2 linked regions of the Rhodopseudomonas boonkerdii genome follow. Each later gene encodes a partner of the first gene's protein in a complex. Links are inferred from orthologs where the notes say so. Each region holds a gene or a part of one and is shown on either strand. Other genes may lie near its edges.

Region 1 (8,383 bases):
AGAGAGATCAGCTGCCCCGAAACCTAAAACATCGAAGCGCACTGCCAAGATTGACCAGGGCGATCTGTTCTAGAGCAGCTTCTGCTTTGATGGCATCGTGTCCCGGACGCGCTTCTTTTGGCCTCTTGAACATGCGCATCCGCCAGGATGCCGACCGTTCATCTGACCGGACGCCACCGAAATACCGCTGGCACCGTTATTTCGATTCGTATCGCCTTTCATAACCTTTAGTTGATTTTCCATAGGTACTCATCTGCCCGTCCGTACTCAGAACGAGCACACATTTTCATGTTTAGGAATTTTCGATTTAACTTTAATTCCTACGTCAGGGATCGCCAGGGGAACGTCGCTGTTATCTTCGCGCTGGCCTCCGTACCGCTCCTATCGTTCATGGGCGGGGCCATCGATCACGGTCGCGCTGCAATGATCCGCTCCAAGCTGCAGGGCGCGCTCGATTCTGCCGCCATCGGTGCGATCGTTCAGAAATCGACAGCATTTGCCACAGCCGGCTCGATGTCCGCTGATGGCGACGTTCCCGGCGGCTCGACCACGGCGATCAACTATTTCTACGCCAATACCGCGAGCATGAGCGGCTACACGATCAATAGCGTAACTGCCAAAGTATCGAGAACCAATGGTATCGTGACGTCCAGCATGCAGTTTTCGGCTGACGTCCCGACAACGTTCACTTCCATCATCGGCTTTCCGAAACTGACCGTCACCGGCGTCGCGACCGCCACGGCCACGATGCCCCAATTCATCGACTTCTACCTTCTGCTCGACAATTCGCCGTCGATGGGTGTCGGAGCAACGCCCGCGGACGTCGCGATGATGGTCAACAACACATCCGACAAATGCGCATTTGCCTGCCATGACACCGCGAACAAGTCGAACTATTACCTGCTCGCCAAAAAGCTTGGCGTCACCACGCGTATCGATGTGCTGCGGTCTGCCACTCAAAGCCTGATGGATACCGCGGCTGCGACCCAGACCTATCCCAACCAGTTCAGGGTCGCGATCTACGATTTCGGCGGCAGCGCTGCGACTGCAAGCCTTCGGCCGCTGTTCAGCCTGTCCTCGAGCCTGTCGAGCGCGAAAACTGCGGCAGGAGCGATCGATCTGATGTCCGTCAATGGCCAAAACGACAATAACGATCAGGATACGCAGTTTTCGTCCGTCATTCCGGCGATCGACAAGGCGATCGCAAATACCGGAAACGGAACAGCGAACGCGCCTGCCAAGTATCTTTTCTTCGTCTCGGACGGCGTGGCCGATGAGTACAATCCATCCGGATGCCTGAAGAAGACCACCGGCGGGCGGTGCCAGTCCCCGCTCGATCCATCGCTCTGCACCGCGATCAAGAATCGTGGCGTCAAGATCGCGGTCCTTTACACGACCTATCTCGATCTACCGACCAACGCCTGGTACAATACGTGGATCGCACCGTTCAACAAAGGTCCCTTCGGACCGTCCACGAACAGCGAAATCGCAACCAATATGCAATCATGTGCGTCGCCGGGCTTCTATTTCGAGGTCAGCCCGACCCAAGGTATTTCCGAGGCTATGACCGCACTGTTCCAGCGAGCCGTCGCGGACGCGCGGATCAGCCGCTGAAGCATGATCTGCGGCCGGCGGCTGCTGGCCCGCCGACCAGATCAGCGGTACAAGGTCGGCTTCCCCGGCGCTTTCATTCGCGCCGCGAAAGCCCTATCTATGGTGAAGAACCATCGATCCGCCTGCGGGCACCCGGGCAGAGCATTCCAGGAGACCAGCCGTGCTCAACAAATTCGGGCCATCCGGCCACGGCGAAGCCAAGCTGCAATATCTCGACGGCGATTTTCGCGTCGTCGCACCGGGCACATATGTGACCTGCGCCGTTTCGGGCGAACGCATCCCGCTGGATGAACTGAAATATTGGAGCGTCGACCGGCAGGAGGCCTATGCGACGCACACGGCGGTGCTGAAGCGACATTATCCGGAGCAGGTGAAGTAGTCCGCAAGGCGGATTACGCTTCGCTTATCCGCCTTACGCTTTATCGCCTCGTCCCGGCTCGTGCGCGATTGAGCCCTTCGCGAACGAAATTGCGTAGCCCCTCTTTGTCCTCGACATCGAGGACAACGGGAAAACCGACGATCTCCGCTGCCGCGGAGATGCCGCGCAGCTTCACCAGATCCTTCTCCGTCGTCACCAGCGTCAGCCCTTCGCTGCGGGCCTGCACGACCAGTGCCTCGATCTCGGCAGACGTATATGGATGGTGATCGGCGAACGCCTTTTTCACTGCGACATCGACACCGGCGTTCTTCAGGGTGCGAAAAAAGCGGTCGGGATCACCGATCCCCGCAAAAGCGAGCACGCGCTTGCCCTGCAGCCCCTGCATCGACACAGCCGCCGGCTTCAGCCGGGCCGTAAACACCTTGCCGCCACGGCCATGGATCATCGCGGCAACGCCGGCAGCAGCGACGCCATCGCCGATCACCACAAGGCCGTCCGTGCGAGCGAGCTGACGATCCAATGGCGCACGCAGCGGACCGGCGGGAAATATGCGACCGTTGCCGAGACCGCGATTGCCGTCGATCACGATGAGCGACAAATCCTTCGCCAGCGCCGGATTCTGAAAACCATCGTCCATCACGATCACGCTGGCGCCGGTGGAGCGCGCCAGCGCTGCGCCATTCACGCGATCCCGCGCGACAACCACTGTCACCTCGCGGGCCATCATAAGAGGCTCATCGCCGATATCGGCAGCGCTGTGACGACCCGGCTCAACCTTCACCGGCCCGCGCAGTCTGCCACCATGACCGCGGCTGAGCACCACCGGTGTCTCGCCGAGTTCGCGCAGCAATTTTACCAAGGCCAATGAGGTGGGCGTCTTGCCTGCACCTCCGGTGTGATAATTCCCGACGCAAATCACGGGGATGCCGGCCACCGTCCCCTGCTGCATCATGCGCGAGGCGGCGATCTCGCCATAGACGGCACCGAGCGGCATCAACAGGCGCGACAGCAAGCTGTTCCGCTGCTGCCAGAACGCCGGTTCACGCATGATGCCCCCACATCTCGAAGCGAAGCTGCATCAGATAGGGTTCCAGCGCATAGAGCGTGCGGTCCAGCGCGCCGCCAAGGCGCGCAACGACCTGCTTCGCGGCATCGATCGCCGCATCGCGCGCAGCGACGTCGCCGAGCATCTGGCCCAGCTGCTTGACGAGTTGTTCGGACGAATTCGCCTGCCGCGCGCCACCGGCCCGATCGAGCGCATCATAGACGTCCGTAAAGTTGAACACATGCGGCCCGTGAACGATGGACGCGCCAAGCTTGGCCGGCTCGATCGGATTCTGCCCACCGTGCGGCACCAGCGAGCCGCCCATGAAGACCACCGGCGTGAGGCGATAGAACACCCCGAGCTCGCCCATGGTGTCGGCGACATAGATATCCGTATCCGCGCCGGGCAGATCCGCACGCGACCGCAGCGCCACACGGCTGCCGGCCGCAACGACCATATCTGCAATGGCTCCGCCACGGTGGGCATGGCGCGGCACGATCACGGTGAGCAATGACGGAAAGAAATTCGTCAGCGCCTTATGCGTTTCGAGGATGATCTCCTCTTCGCCGGGATGCGTGGATGACGCGACGACGATCGGACGCCCGTGGGTTGCCCCTTTCAACGCATCGAGTTTGGCGGCATCGCCGGGCGGCGCCTGAACGTCGAATTTCAGATTGCCGGTCACGAGCACGCTGCGGGCCCCCAGGGCGTCGAAGCGTTCGGCGTCGGTATCGGATTGGGCGAGACACATCTCGAAACGGCCGAGCAAGGCCGCGATGGTCTTCGACATCCGCTGCCAGCGCGGAAACGAGCGCTGTGACATCCGTGCGTTGATCAGCGCCATGGGAAGCCGCCGTTTCGCGGCGGACAGGATCATGTTCGGCCAGAGGTCGCTCTCGATGAACAACGCCAGACTCGGATGCCAGTGATCGAGGAAACGCGCGACATAGCGGGGCGAGTCGTAGGGAATGTATTGATGGATGATATCCGGCGGGAATCGCTTGGCGATGATACCGGCCGATGTCACCGTGCCCGATGTAAGAAGGATGCGCACCTTCGAGGCGCGCAGACGTTCGATCAATGCCGCAGCGGCCAGCACTTCGCCGACGCTCGCACCGTGCACCCAGACCAAGGGCCCGGACGGCCGTTCGATCGCTGAGATGCCGCGGCGTTCGTCGATCCGCTCGGGGTCCTCCTTGCCATTTCGCAAGCGTCGGTTGATCAACAGCGGCATCATCGGCGTCAGCGACGCCGACAGGCTGCGATAGGCGCGCAGCGTGATCGGCAGAGCGTCAGCCATGGCGCGTTCCATGGCGATTGCCATCGGGCCGACCGACAGCCTCATAGGCGCGCTGCGTGGCGTCGTTCAGCGTTGCTTCGAGCCGCCGACGCAGCTCTTCCATGACAGCGCCGTCGGCATCCGGCGGCACCTCGATCGGCTCTCCGCCGACGAGAACGCCGCGACCGAACGGCAGATTGATGGTGGTGCGATCCCAGTTGTTGAATTGATAGAAGCGGCTGGTCGCCATCGCAAAGGGCATGATCGGCCGCCCGCTCTCGCGCGCCAGCATGATGATGCCGAGACCGGCGACACGCGCGCGCTTCGGTACATCCGCGGTGAGCGCCATGTTGACGCCGCTTTCCAGGACCCGCACCATTTCCTTAAAGGCGCCGACACCGCCCTTGCGATGAAATGCGCCGCCATGATCGCCCGAACCGCGCACGGTGGCGATGCCGAGCCGTTCTGCGGCCAACGCATTGAACTCGCCGTCGCGATGCTTCGAGATCAGCACCGCGCCGCGGTAGTCCTTCTGCTTGATGAACGGCGTCATCAGATGCTGACCATGCCAGAACGCCAGGATAACCGGCATCTGCGGCTCGACGATGTCATAGACGTCGACGGGGTCGAAAGTGAACTTGTTCGTCTTCCACACAAGGCGCAAAAATTCGGCCGCGAGAAATCCCGCGGCGCGTTGTACCCAGCTGCTGCGCAGCGTGTTTCGCAGCAGACGTTTCAAGTGGTGGGCTTTGCGTCCTGGCCCGGATCGAGCAGCCGATGGAGATGGACGATGAAGTAGCGCATGTGAGCGTTGTCGACCGTGGACTGCGCCTTGGCTTTCCAGGCGACCAGCGCCGACGCGTAGTTGGGGTACACGCCGACGATATCGACCTTGTCGAGATCCTTGAAGGTAATACCCTTCAGATCCGTGAGCTCGCCACCGATGACCAGATGAAGCAGTTGCTGTGGTGTGTCGGACATAGGTTCTTCCTGCAGCGGCCGGCTGCGATCAGTTTTGCAGAAAAAGGAGGTGCGGCTGGTTATGCCCGGTTGGCCCGGAACTGCTCAACGATATGGGCATGACGATCGGCCCCCGCTGCTACCAGCAACCCATGCGTGACGTCCAGGCGATTGTATTGGATGAGATCGCCCGAAAGCTCGCTCATTCTACCATTCGCTTCATGCACGATCAAATCCGCAGCCGCCAGATCCCAATCCCGGCTCTGCCCGCCGGCAAAGGCCGCATCCAGCCGCCCATTGGCAATCCAGCACAGCCGCAACGCCAGCGATCCGATCCGCGGATGCAACGCCAGGTCCTGGCGCGGGTGGGTCAAGCGCTCCACCAGAGGCTTGGGGCCGGCGACGCGGGAGAAATCGAGCGCGACACCCGACGAGGCCTGGACGGGCCGGCCATTACAGGTGGCGCCTTGCCCGCGCGCCGCCAGAAAAAATTCATCTGTGGACGGTGCATACACCGCAGCCATGATGGGCCGATGACGCTCGACCAGTGCGACACAAACGCACCAGTCCTCACGGCCGGCGAGATAGCTGCGGGTGCCGTCGATGGGATCGATGATCCAGGTCAGCCGCTTGTCGAGGCGGGTGTCGTCATCGGCGCTTTCCTCCGACAGCCAGCCATAATCCGGCGTGGCGGCGCGCAGGCGCTTCTCGATCAGGTCGTTGAGCGCGATATCGGCTTCCGAGACCGGCGACGATTCGCCCTTGATCCATTTACGCAATTCAGTGCGGAACATCGTGAGACCAAGCATGCCGGCCTCGCGAACGGTCTGCTCCATCAGCGCAAAATCGCGCGCCAATTGTGCGGATTTATCAGCGTCCGGCAATCGTCAGTCCCTCGACGCGCACGGTTGGCGCGTTGACCCCGTATTTGAACGTAAGGTCATTGGCCGGGGTCAACGACTTGAACATCTCGAACAGATGGCCGGCTATAGTGATCTCGCTGACCGCGTAAGTCAGCTTGCCATTCTCGATCCAGAAGCCGCCGGCACCGCGGCTATAGTCTCCGGTGACGCCATTGACGCCGGAGCCGATGAGATCGGTGACGTAAAAGCCTTCCTTGATGTCGGCAATCAGATCTTCGGGCGAGACCTCGCCGGCCTCCATATGCAGATTATAGGCCCCCGGCGACGGCGAGGACGAGACGCCACGATGGGCGTGGCCCGTCGTCTGTAGTCCGAGTTCGCGCGCTGTGGCGCAATCGAGCAGCCATGTGGTCAGCACACCCTCGTCAATGATCGCACGCCTCACTGTGGCGACACCTTCGGCATCGAAACTCTGCGAGCGCAGGCCGCGCACGCGCAACGGGTCGTCGACGATGCGGATCTTGCTGCCGAATAACTGCTGGCCGAGGCTGTCCTTCAGGAAAGTCGTCTTGCGCGCCACGGACGCGCCATTCGCTGCACCGATCACATGACCGACCAGCGAATTCGAGACGCGGGGATCATAGACCACCGGCACCTTGCAAGTCGCGACCTTGCGCGGATTGGCACGCGCAACCGTACGCTCGCCCGCGAGCTTACCGACAGCGGCAGGCGAAGCGAGGTCCGATGCATGCAGTGCCGAGGAGAAATCGTAGTCACGTTCCATATTGGTGCCGTCGCCGACGATCGCCGTCATCGACACCCCATGGCTGGAACGCAGATAGGAGCCATGGAAGCCGGTCGAGGTAACCAGCACCATGCCACCGATACCCGTCGAGGCCGATGCGCCGCCGGACTTGGTGACACCCTTCACTGCCAGCGCTGCTTCTTCCGCCTCGATGGCCCGACGCTCGAGCTCGCCGACCGACGGCACGACGGGATCGAGCACGTCGAGATCGGGAAATGTCTTCGCCAGCAGATCGGGATCGGCAAGGCCGACATATTTATCGTCGGGCGCGACGCGCGCCATTGCCACCGCGCGCTCCGCAAGTTGCGCAGCATTATCGCCGGACATGTCATTGGTGGAGATCACGGCCTGACGCTGCCCCACAAAGACGCGCAGCCCAACGTCGTCGCCTTCGGAGCGCTCCGAAGCCTCGACCTTGCCGTCGCGCACCTCGACGCCATGCGAGACACCGCGCACCGCGACCGCATCGGCCGCATCGGCGCCTGCACGCTTCGCTGCCTCGACCAGGCGTTGCGCCAGATTGGATAATGCGGATTGATCGAGCAGGTCAGAATTGTCGGATCGACTGGACGATGCGTTTGGTGAAGAGATCACGAACAATATCCCTGGATTTGAACCCGTCGGGGCGGCTGCGGCCAAGCTCTACAGATGTGCCTGTTTTGCAGGGATTTCAAGCATTTGCCACACGGGTTCAATCGAATTTTCAAACCCGCGGCAAGAACTCGTCAAGCATTCCGGTTTGGCATTCGTCAAGCATGCGATCCAGGTCGCATTCTCTTAACCAGCCTTTTTAAGCTAATTCGGCGCGCCCTCTGGCAAGCTCCTCCCATCGACCGGGAGCATAATTCCGGCGGGGAGATAAAAAGCCGTGAGGCATCAAACAGCAACCGAGGCTTCGGCCTCACCATCGACCGTGGGATCGAGCAGCACCGTGCGGCTCGATCCCCACTCACTACCGCTTCGTTTCGAAGCGCATGATACCCGCGCCGACGGCAGCATTCGGCGTGTCGAACTGCATCGCGAGCGCGTCGTCCTGCACCGTGCCGTCCGCGGCATGCGCATGGCAATCAATGTGCGCGTCAGCGATTTCATGGGTGTCGCGCTGCGCGGTCTCGACGACGGCAAGATGCTCGTGCTGAAGCATCGCGACCCGTCATTGTCGATCCCGCTGCTCGTGAGCTCGGACATGGAGGAGATCGAGATGGCCTGGCCGATGTGGAGCGAAATCTTCGCTCTTCCGCAATTGCCGGAAGAGAAAGCAGCCGAGCCGGCGCAGCGCCGCCGTCGTCGTAACGCTATTCGCGAACGTCGCCCGAAATTCCTGATGCGCCGCCGCGTCGGCGCATTGCTCAACGCGCCCGGCAGCTACAAGGGCGAGCGCGAGATCATCGCGCGGAATTGAGGAATCGTAGGGCGGATCAGGCGAAGCCGTAATCCG
Region 2 (8,386 bases), 690 kb from region 1 along the record:
TGACGTCGGACCGTCTGCCGGCGCTGTCCGCGTTCTGGGTTGGGCTGCTGTACGACGACGCCGCGCTCGACGCGGCATGGGATATCGCCAAGCACTGGACCGCATCCGAACGTCAGGCCTTGCGCGACGACGTGCCGCGCTTTGGCTTCAAGGCGCGGATCAAGGATCGCTATCTGTTCGAAATCGCGAAGGAGTGTCTGGCCATCGCTCATGGTGGCCTGCGTCGCCGCGCGAAGCTCGATGCCAACGGCCGCGACGAAACGCGTCACCTTATGTCGCTTGATCGCATCGTCGACAGCGGCAAAACACCGGCTGAGGAAATGCTCGCCAAGTTCAATGGTGCCTGGGGTGGCTCGGTGACGCCGGTCTACAAGGAATATTGCTTCTAGCTCAAGCGCTTGTGAGTTGGATGGGCGATTTCTGTCAATTCGTTCATCGGGCGTACAGGTGGCAAGCGTTCCAATGCCGGTTCGTCGATCCCGTCTTGCAGCCAGCTGGAAACCCGATTGCATGTTGAGGAGCCGCCTGTTCGGAGCATGTCTGGTCGCGCTTGCCATGCTGGTGCTGGCGGCATCCGCGCCCGTGCAGGCGCAAACCAATTTCGACCGGCCAGGCAACGACTATCAACGCTCGGTGTCGCTGTCAGGCGATCCGGCCGAATGTGCGCTGATCTGCGAGCGCGACAGGAAGTGCCGGGCCTGGAGCTTCAACTATCCCAGTGACAATTCGGAAAATGCCGTGTGCTGGCTCAAGGACAAGGTGCCTCCGCGCATCCAGAGCTATTGCTGTGTCTCAGGCGTACGTGGTGCCGGCGTGATCGAGCCGCGGAGCGGGCCGGTTGAAATCTCGACCGATCGCTATGGCGGCGACTATCGCTCCTTCGAGGTGAAGAACGACGACAAGGCCGAGCGCGGCGATGTCTGCCGCGATGCCTGCGAGGGCGACAACAAATGTCGCGCCTGGACGTTTGCGCGGCCCGGCTATGCCGGCAAGAGTGCACGCTGTTTCCTGAAAAACGACATTAAGCCGCCACGGCGTAAACCGGGTTTCGTCTCGGGCGTTGTCAGGTGAAGCCAAACGACACTCGCCAGCAATGGAGCTGACAGATGACGCGTATTCTTCGCACTGCGATTGGCGGCATGTTCCTGATTGCTCTCACCACGGCTGCAGCCGTCGCCCATCACGGCTGGGGCAGTTACGACGCCGCGAAGCCGGTCACGGTGACCGGCCCCATCGAAAGCCTGAAGTTTGAAAACCCGCATGCCACCGTCGTCATCAAGGGCAGCGACAAGTCCTGGACCGTGACGTTGGCGCCGACCTCCCGCATGACATCGCGAGGCGCTTCGGCTGATGTGGTCGCCGTTGGCAAGACGGCGTCCGCCTATGGCTATCCATCCACGGTCGAGAAGGATGAGATGCGCGCCGAGCGCATCACGGTTGACGGCAAGACCTACGAACTCCGTTAGCGGCGTCGTCCGATGACGGAAGCCGCTCCCGCATTGTTCGTAGCGATCGAGGCCTCGGCCGTAGGCGCCATGATCTGGCAGTCGCGCTGGCTCTATATGGTCGCCAATGTCGGCCACATCGTCGCGCTGCTGTGCTTCGCCGGCGCCATTGCGGTGATGGATACCCGTCTCGCAGGCGGACTGTCAGCGACAGCACCGGGCCCGTTGCTGCGCAAAGCGCGGCAGCTCGCGGTCGCTGCCTTTGTTGGCCTGATCGTCACCGGCCTCGTGCTATTCACCGCCGAAGCCAGCCATGTCGTGCTCAATCGTGTATTTCAGATCAAGGTCGGGCTGATTGTCCTCGGTTTGCTCAACGTCCTCTGGGTCGAGCGGACCATCATGCCGAAAGTCGCGGGGTTGCCGCCGCTAGTGCCGATGCCTGCCGGTGCGCGGCAAGGTGCATTGGCGTCTCTGACGATCTGGCTCAGTGTCGCGATCTGCGGTCGCGCCATCGCTTATTTCTGATCGCCTGTATCGCAGGCTTTGCGTGCCGTCTTCGAGGCCAGCGCCAGCCACTGTCGCCGCAACAGCGGTTCGACGTGCGCGTGCGTGGCTTTGGAAAGGCTGATCAATACGATCGGATAGTCGCGATAGTGGTCGGTGAAAGAAAAGACTTTTGGCTGGCGAGCGACCAGCATCTCGCGCTCCTCGGGGGGCACGCCGGGCATCACCAGCGTCTCACCGTCTTCCTTCAGGCGCGCGAGCAGCTTTTTCCGCACCTTAAGCGCAGGGGTGCCGTAGGATGTGCCATCCGCGACCTCGGGCCATGTCAGCGCGATTGCACGGACATCGTCGAAGGTCATTGCGTTCAATGCACGCCGGTGAAGAACCGCGCGAAGCGGAGGCCGGACCACCAGCTCGTCATCGGCTGGCTGCGCACACCGAGGTCCCACGAGCCGACGATGGCATCGACGCGACCGACGAGATTGTCCATCGGCAGCAGGCCGACCCCGCCCTGATTGACCGGTACACGGCTGTCGGCGGAGTTGTCGCGATTGTCACCCATCACGAACAGATGGCCGGGCGGCACGGTGACGTCGGGCGTGTTGTCGAGCCGGCCATTGCTCCGCAGCTTGAAGATCGGATGCGCGACGCCGCCGGGCAGCGTCTCCACATAGCGCTGCGCCGGCTCGGAGCCACCGCTGTCATCTTCGGCAGCGCCGATGCCGTCGGGCCGGACTGCCGCAGCCTTGCCGTTGATCCACACCTGGCCGCCGCGCAGCTCCACATGATCGCCGGGCAGGCCGATCACGCGCTTGACCCAGACCTGTGAACGATCGCCGGGCCAGCGAAACACCACGACATCGCCACGCTTCGGCGTCGAGGCGAACACGCGGCCGGTCTCGGGAAAGGCGACATGGATCGGCAGTGAAGCGGTGGAATAGCCGTAGGGAAATTTCGTCGCCAGAAGCGCATCGCCGATCAGCAGCGTTGGTTCCATCGATGCGGATGGGACATAGAACGGCTCGGCCAGCGCGCCCTTGCCGAGGAACACGATGCCGACAATGGCGGCGACCTGCGCGAGCTGGCTGCCCCAGCGTTTGGCCGTCGAAGGCAGCGTTGCTGCCTGCGTCTCCGTTTCGGTGCTCACGAGCCCGTTCCTCCGATCGTCACCTTGTCCATGCGCAGCGTCGGCTGGCCGACCCCCACCGGCACGCCCTGGCCGTGCTTGCCGCACGTGCCGATGCCGTCATCAAGGGCGAGGTCGTTGCCGATCATGCTGATGCGGTGCAGGTCGGTGGGGCCGTTGCCGATCATCATCGCACCCTTCAGCGGTGCGCCGATCTTGCCGTTCTCGATCTTATAGGCCTCGGTGCATTGGAAAACATACTTGCCGGAGGTGATGTCGACCTGACCGCCGCCGAAGTTCACGGCATAGATACCGTTCTTCACCGACGCCAGAATCTCCGCAGGATCGCGCTGGCCGGCCAGCATGTAGGTGTTGGTCATGCGTGGCATCGGCACATGGGCATAACCCTGCCGGCGGCCGTTGCCGGTGGGCTTCATGCCCATCAGGCGCGCGTTCTGGCGATCCTGCATATAGCCGACGAGGATGCCGTCCTCGATCAGCACGGTGCGGTTTGTCGGCGTGCCCTCGTCGTCGATGGAGAGCGAGCCGCGGCGCGACGAGATGGTGCCGTCGTCCACGACGGTGACGCCCTTGGCAGCGACTTGCTGACCGAGCAGGCCGGCAAAGGCCGAGGTCTTCTTGCGGTTGAAGTCGCCTTCGAGCCCGTGGCCGACGGCCTCATGCAGCATCACGCCGGGCCAGCCGGGCCCGAGCACCACGTCCATTTCGCCCGCGGGGGCAGGGATGGATTCGAGATTGACCAGCGCCTCGCGCAGCGCGCCGTCCGCCGCCGCGCGCCAGTTCGCGCTTTCGATGAAGCGGGCATAGCCCTCACGGCCGCCATAGCCCTTGCTGCCACTTTCCTGCCGGTCGCCCTGACCGGCGACCACGGTGATGTTCACCCGCACCAGCGGGCGGATGTCGCGATAGCTTTCGCCGTCCGGACGAATAATCTCCACCACTTGCCATGACGCACCGAGCGAGACGGAGACCTGGCGCACGCGCGGGTCCTTGTCGCGCACATAGGCGTCGATCTCGGCGAGCAGCTTCACCTTGGTTTCGAAGCCCGGCGCATCGAGCGGATTGTCGTCGTTGTAGAGCTTCACATTGGTGTGGGAAGGCGCCGCGGCGAAGGTGCCGTGATAGCCGCCGCGCACCGCATTGACCGCGTCGGCCGCACGAACCAGCGCCGCTATCGAAACATCCGAGGAATGCGCATAGCCGACCGCGTCGTCCTTCACCGCGCGAAGGCCAAAACCTTGCGCGGTGTCATAGGTCGCCTGCTTCAGCCGGCCGTTATCGAAACCGAGTGCCTCGCTCTGGCTGTATTCGAGAAACAGCTCGCCATCGTCGGCTCCCTGCAGCCCCCGCAGCAATTCGCGGCGGACGTCGTCGCGGTCGAGATTGGCGCGGTCGAGCAGGGAAGTGGTCACGAGGCTGATCATGCAGGCTCCAATACGGCGGGGCATTGCTGCACCGGAAGGCGGTTTCACCTTGTAACGGTAACCCGAGGTCGGGTCGCCTTACATTGGCGTAATCTCAAACGATACATGGGTTCGCATAGGAAGATAGGTACCGGGTTACAAATTGGGAGAGGCAGGCGGACAGCGCTCCGGTTCCAGTTTGGAGAGATTACAAACTGCGGCTGTGGTTCGCGTTGTGGCGGTACGGTAAGCGTGGGCCCGATGCCGCAGCGGGCGCTGAGACCCGACGCAGTTCGTCCTCCAGCTCCGTATCTCGCCGCCCTATGGCCTCCCCCTTCAAATCCGCCGTCCTGCAGGCCCACTCTCTCATCGGCCTCACAATTGCGCTGGTGCTCGCTGTGATGGGCTTGACCGGCGCGATGTTGTCTTTCGAGGACGAGATCGTGGCCGTGCTCAATCGCGATGTCACCAGGGTTGAGCTGCGATCGGCGCCCGTGCTGACGCCGGACGGGATCGTCGCGCGGCTGCAAGGCCAGCCCGGCGCCGGCAAGGTGCAGTTGATGATGCTGTCCAGCGAGCCCGGCACCACGGTGCGCGTGCGCTTTGCGCGCAATGAGAACGGCGAGCGCTCCTCCGTTTTTGTCGATCCCTATGATGGCCGGATCGTCGCGTCGGTGAGCGGCGAGGGCTTTTTCGCCACGCTGCGCAACCTGCACCGCTTCCTGCTGCTGCCCGGCAATGGCAACGGCTACGGCCGCCTGATCACCGGCGTTTCGGCCATCGGCCTGCTGGTGTTGCTGATCTCCGGCATGGTGCTGCGCTGGCCGCGCCGTGTGCGCAGCATCAAGATGTGGTTGAAGCCGAATTTGGCGATGTCCGGCCGCGCCTTTCACTGGTCGCTGCACAGCGTCGTGGGCACCTGGGTGTTTCCGATCTACGTGATCGTGATCCTCACAGGCCTATGGTGGTCGTTCGACTGGTACCGCGCCAGCGCCATGTGGCTGCTGTCAAGCAAGCCCCCCGCCGTTGCCAAGGCGCCTGCGAAGGCCAAGGGTGGTGCAAAGGCCGGTGATGCAGCCGAGAGCGCGGCTGCGCCGTTGCTGGATCGTGCCTGGGCCACTTTCCTCGCTGACCAAGGCAACCAGTACGCCAATGTCTATCTGCAAGTGCCGAACGGGCCAGGCCCCGTGCGCCTGCGGTCGCTGGCGAAGGATGCGCCGCACGATGTCGCCCGCGACGATTTCCGCATCGATGGCGCCACCGGCCGTGTCGTTGCCGCCGAGCGCTATGCCGACAAGTCGGTCGGCGACAGCATCCTGCAGAGGGTTTTACAGATCCACACCGGCGCGGCATTCGGATTGGTCGGCCGTATCCTGTTCATGGTCGCGGCTGCGCTGATGCCGCTGTTCACCGTCACCGGCTTCATCCTGTATCTCTCGCGCCGACGGCTGCGCGCGGCGTCGAAATCCAAGCGTCGTCACGCGATCGGGCTGGTGCCGGGGGAGTGAGATGCACGGCCGGCGGATTAAGGGTGAGCCCCAGGGGGTGTGCGCTCGTCCGAGTCGGGCAAGGTCGTGGATAGGGCACGCAGCGTGGAGAAATGGGCCTGAGACCATCGGAACAGCTCGTCATAGACCGGCCTTAGCGCTCTCGCCGCTTCCGTGATTTCGTACTCCACTCTCGGAGGAATCTCGGGATACGCCGTGCGTTTGACGAGTCCGTTCGCCTCGAGGTCACGCAACTGTGTCGTCAGCATGTGCTGGGTGACGCCGGGAATCGCTCGGAGCAGTTCGCCAAAACGATGCTTGCGCTGAACGAGTTGCCAGAGAATCTCACCCTTCCACTTGCCGGTAATCATCCCCAACGCCCGATGGAAATCTTCTATCGCCCGGCCCTGCTGACATTCGGGGAGCTGAGTATCGTCTGTTTTCCAATTAGTCATGTTTTTCATACTATCCCAGAAAAAGCATTCTACTTGTCTTTTTCATCTTACGGCCGAAATTTGCCTTTCGAAAGCGCATCGCGGATCTGACTCAGACCTTGCAACCGGCCGCGCTGCCGAAATCGTTCGATCAATTTCGGAGTTGCCATGTCATCGCTGTCCGTCATTTCGTCAGCGCCGCGGCGCTGGAGTTCCATCGGTCTCTGGACCGCCAGGACCTTGCTCGCTCTCGTCTTCGTGGCTGCAGGCGCAGCCAAGATCTACGGCGTGCCGATGCTCGTCGCGGAGTTCGAGCATATCGGCCTTGGACAATGGTTCCGCTATCTGACCGGCGGTCTGGAAGTCGCCGGAGCAGCCCTGATCATCATCCCGTCAACAGTCGTGTTTGGTGCTGTCCTCTTGTGCTGCATCATGATCGGTGCGGTTTTTACGCATCTATTTGTCATTGGCGGCTCGGCGATTCCGGCAATCGTGCTGCTCGTCCTGAGCGTGATCGTGGCTTACGCCAAGCGCAGCACGATCCTCAGGTCATAAATCCCGATTGCTCTCCCGGTTGTCCACGAATGGCCGTTGGAGAGGCAGGGCGTTTCAGTATCTTCGGGTGCAGGTGATGGTGTCGATGCCGAATTACAGTCGCAAGGTTTGGGCTGCGGTGATGTTTGCTCTGGCATTTGCGGTGCCGTTGTTCGTCACGCTGGCTTTGACGGATGCGGGGGACGCCGTTTCCAAGCCGCGAGAGTCAGAAGCGAAACCTGCGCCAACCAAAGCACATCGTCTCGTCTTGCAGATCAACACCGACGACCCGACCGTCATGCGCGCGGTGATTTCGACGTCGCTGAACCTGCCGAAACACTACCGGGAAACGAAGCAGGATTTCTCGATTGAAATCGTCGCCTACAATGCCGGCATTCACATGTTCAGAGTGGATACGTCGCCGGTGAAGGAGCTGTTGAAAGTTGTTCAGGGTCTCACCCCGGACATTCGTTTTGTTGTTTGCGAAGCGACCAAGCTCGGTATGGAGCGAGGCGAGGGCCATCCGATTTCGTTTATCGACAATGTCCAGTTGGTCCCGAGTGGCCCTGGACGGATCATCGAGTTACAAGAAGCCGGTTGGTCCTATATCCGATCCTGAGCGACACCCTGGCCATCCCTTTTATGCCTATCGGAGGATGGACCGTGACATCACATCACCGCGGACGGAGTGTTGTTCGCTCGCCGATCTCGCGACGTGCGCTGCTCAAAGGGGCGCTGGCCAGCGCGGCCGCATCGGTTGCGGGGCGGACTGATGCAGTTGCGCGACCCGATGGCCCGCCGCCTTTTGGCACTGCCCGGCATCAGTTCACCATCATCCGAGGGGCGCGGCCGATTCCGTCCGTTGCGGTGCCACGCCTGGACGGCAAGTCGATCCATCTGACTGCGTTTCCAGGAAAGCTCGTGCTGGTCAATTTCTGGGCGACATGGTGTGCGGCCTGCAAGATCGAGCTGCCGATTCTTGATCGGCTGCAGGAGATCGAGAGATCAGCCAATCTGCAGGTGATCGCGATTGCCACCGATCGCGCGGATGTGGCTTTGTTCGTGCGCAAGTTGAAGCTGAGACACCTCGACGTCGGCACCGATCCCGGTGGACTGGTCGCGCGCGCCGGCGAGGTTGCCGGTCCGGATACGCCGTTCAGCCTCTACGCAATGCCGATCACATACCTGATCGGAACGACGGGGCAGGTCGAAGGCTATCTTGCCGGAGAGGCCGACTGGACGTCTGACGACGCCCGGCGATTGCTCGACTATTACCGGGGGCGTCGTTCCGGCTAATGTGTTGGCTTAAGGGCCTACGGGAGCTTGTCGTAGCCTTCGCCAAGACCGTTCAGGCTGAGCGGGAAGCCAATGCCCTCTTCCGGCGTCTCGAAGATGATGAAGGTTGCGGTCTTGGCGGTGCGCAACTGGCCGA

What was found.
Region 2: the proteins of E0H22_RS06555 (region 1) and tldD are in contact, whole or in part, in a solved structure (PDB 5NJ9), measured with the Escherichia coli proteins. The link is inferred for Rhodopseudomonas boonkerdii from one-to-one orthologs.

What each region holds. Positions count from the first base shown.
Region 1 is NZ_CP036537.1:1,410,377-1,418,759, reverse strand. Bases 5,344-8,186 are described here. They hold E0H22_RS06555 (TldD/PmbA family protein), read right to left. Parts: upstream 7,540-8,186; coding sequence 6,148-7,539; downstream 5,344-6,147. Other genes in these bases: E0H22_RS06550 (DUF6101 family protein), read left to right, coding at 7,814-8,186; E0H22_RS06560 (inositol monophosphatase family protein), read right to left, coding at 5,358-6,161. In the rest of the region: xseA (exodeoxyribonuclease VII large subunit), read left to right, coding at 1-73; E0H22_RS06590 (TadE/TadG family type IV pilus assembly protein), read left to right, coding at 289-1,614; E0H22_RS06585 (DUF2093 domain-containing protein), read left to right, coding at 1,775-1,993; lpxK (tetraacyldisaccharide 4'-kinase), read right to left, coding at 2,034-3,041; E0H22_RS06575 (3-deoxy-D-manno-octulosonic acid transferase), read right to left, coding at 3,034-4,338; E0H22_RS06570 (lysophospholipid acyltransferase family protein), read right to left, coding at 4,331-5,056; E0H22_RS06565 (DUF4170 domain-containing protein), read right to left, coding at 5,053-5,298; more of E0H22_RS06550, read left to right, coding at 8,187-8,347.
Region 2 is NZ_CP036537.1:720,185-728,570, forward strand. What follows is about bases 2,307-5,152. They hold tldD (metalloprotease TldD), read right to left. Parts: upstream 4,521-5,152; coding sequence 3,093-4,520; downstream 2,307-3,092. Other genes in these bases: E0H22_RS03365 (MmcQ/YjbR family DNA-binding protein), read right to left, coding at 2,307-2,308; lepB (signal peptidase I), read right to left, coding at 2,314-3,096; E0H22_RS03380 (PepSY-associated TM helix domain-containing protein), read left to right, coding at 4,823-5,152. Outside these bases: E0H22_RS03345 (glutamate--cysteine ligase), read left to right, coding at 1-389; E0H22_RS03350 (PAN domain-containing protein), read left to right, coding at 511-1,071; E0H22_RS03355 (DUF6152 family protein), read left to right, coding at 1,107-1,466; E0H22_RS03360 (DUF6644 family protein), read left to right, coding at 1,479-1,970; more of E0H22_RS03365, read right to left, coding at 1,961-2,306; more of E0H22_RS03380, read left to right, coding at 5,153-6,007; E0H22_RS03385 (winged helix-turn-helix transcriptional regulator), read right to left, coding at 6,025-6,441; E0H22_RS03390 (DoxX family protein), read left to right, coding at 6,589-6,975; E0H22_RS03395 (DsrE family protein), read left to right, coding at 7,052-7,573; E0H22_RS03400 (TlpA family protein disulfide reductase), read left to right, coding at 7,618-8,250; E0H22_RS03405 (invasion associated locus B family protein), read right to left, coding at 8,268-8,386. UniProt on the Escherichia coli protein: Metalloprotease involved in CcdA degradation. Suppresses the inhibitory activity of the carbon storage regulator (CsrA).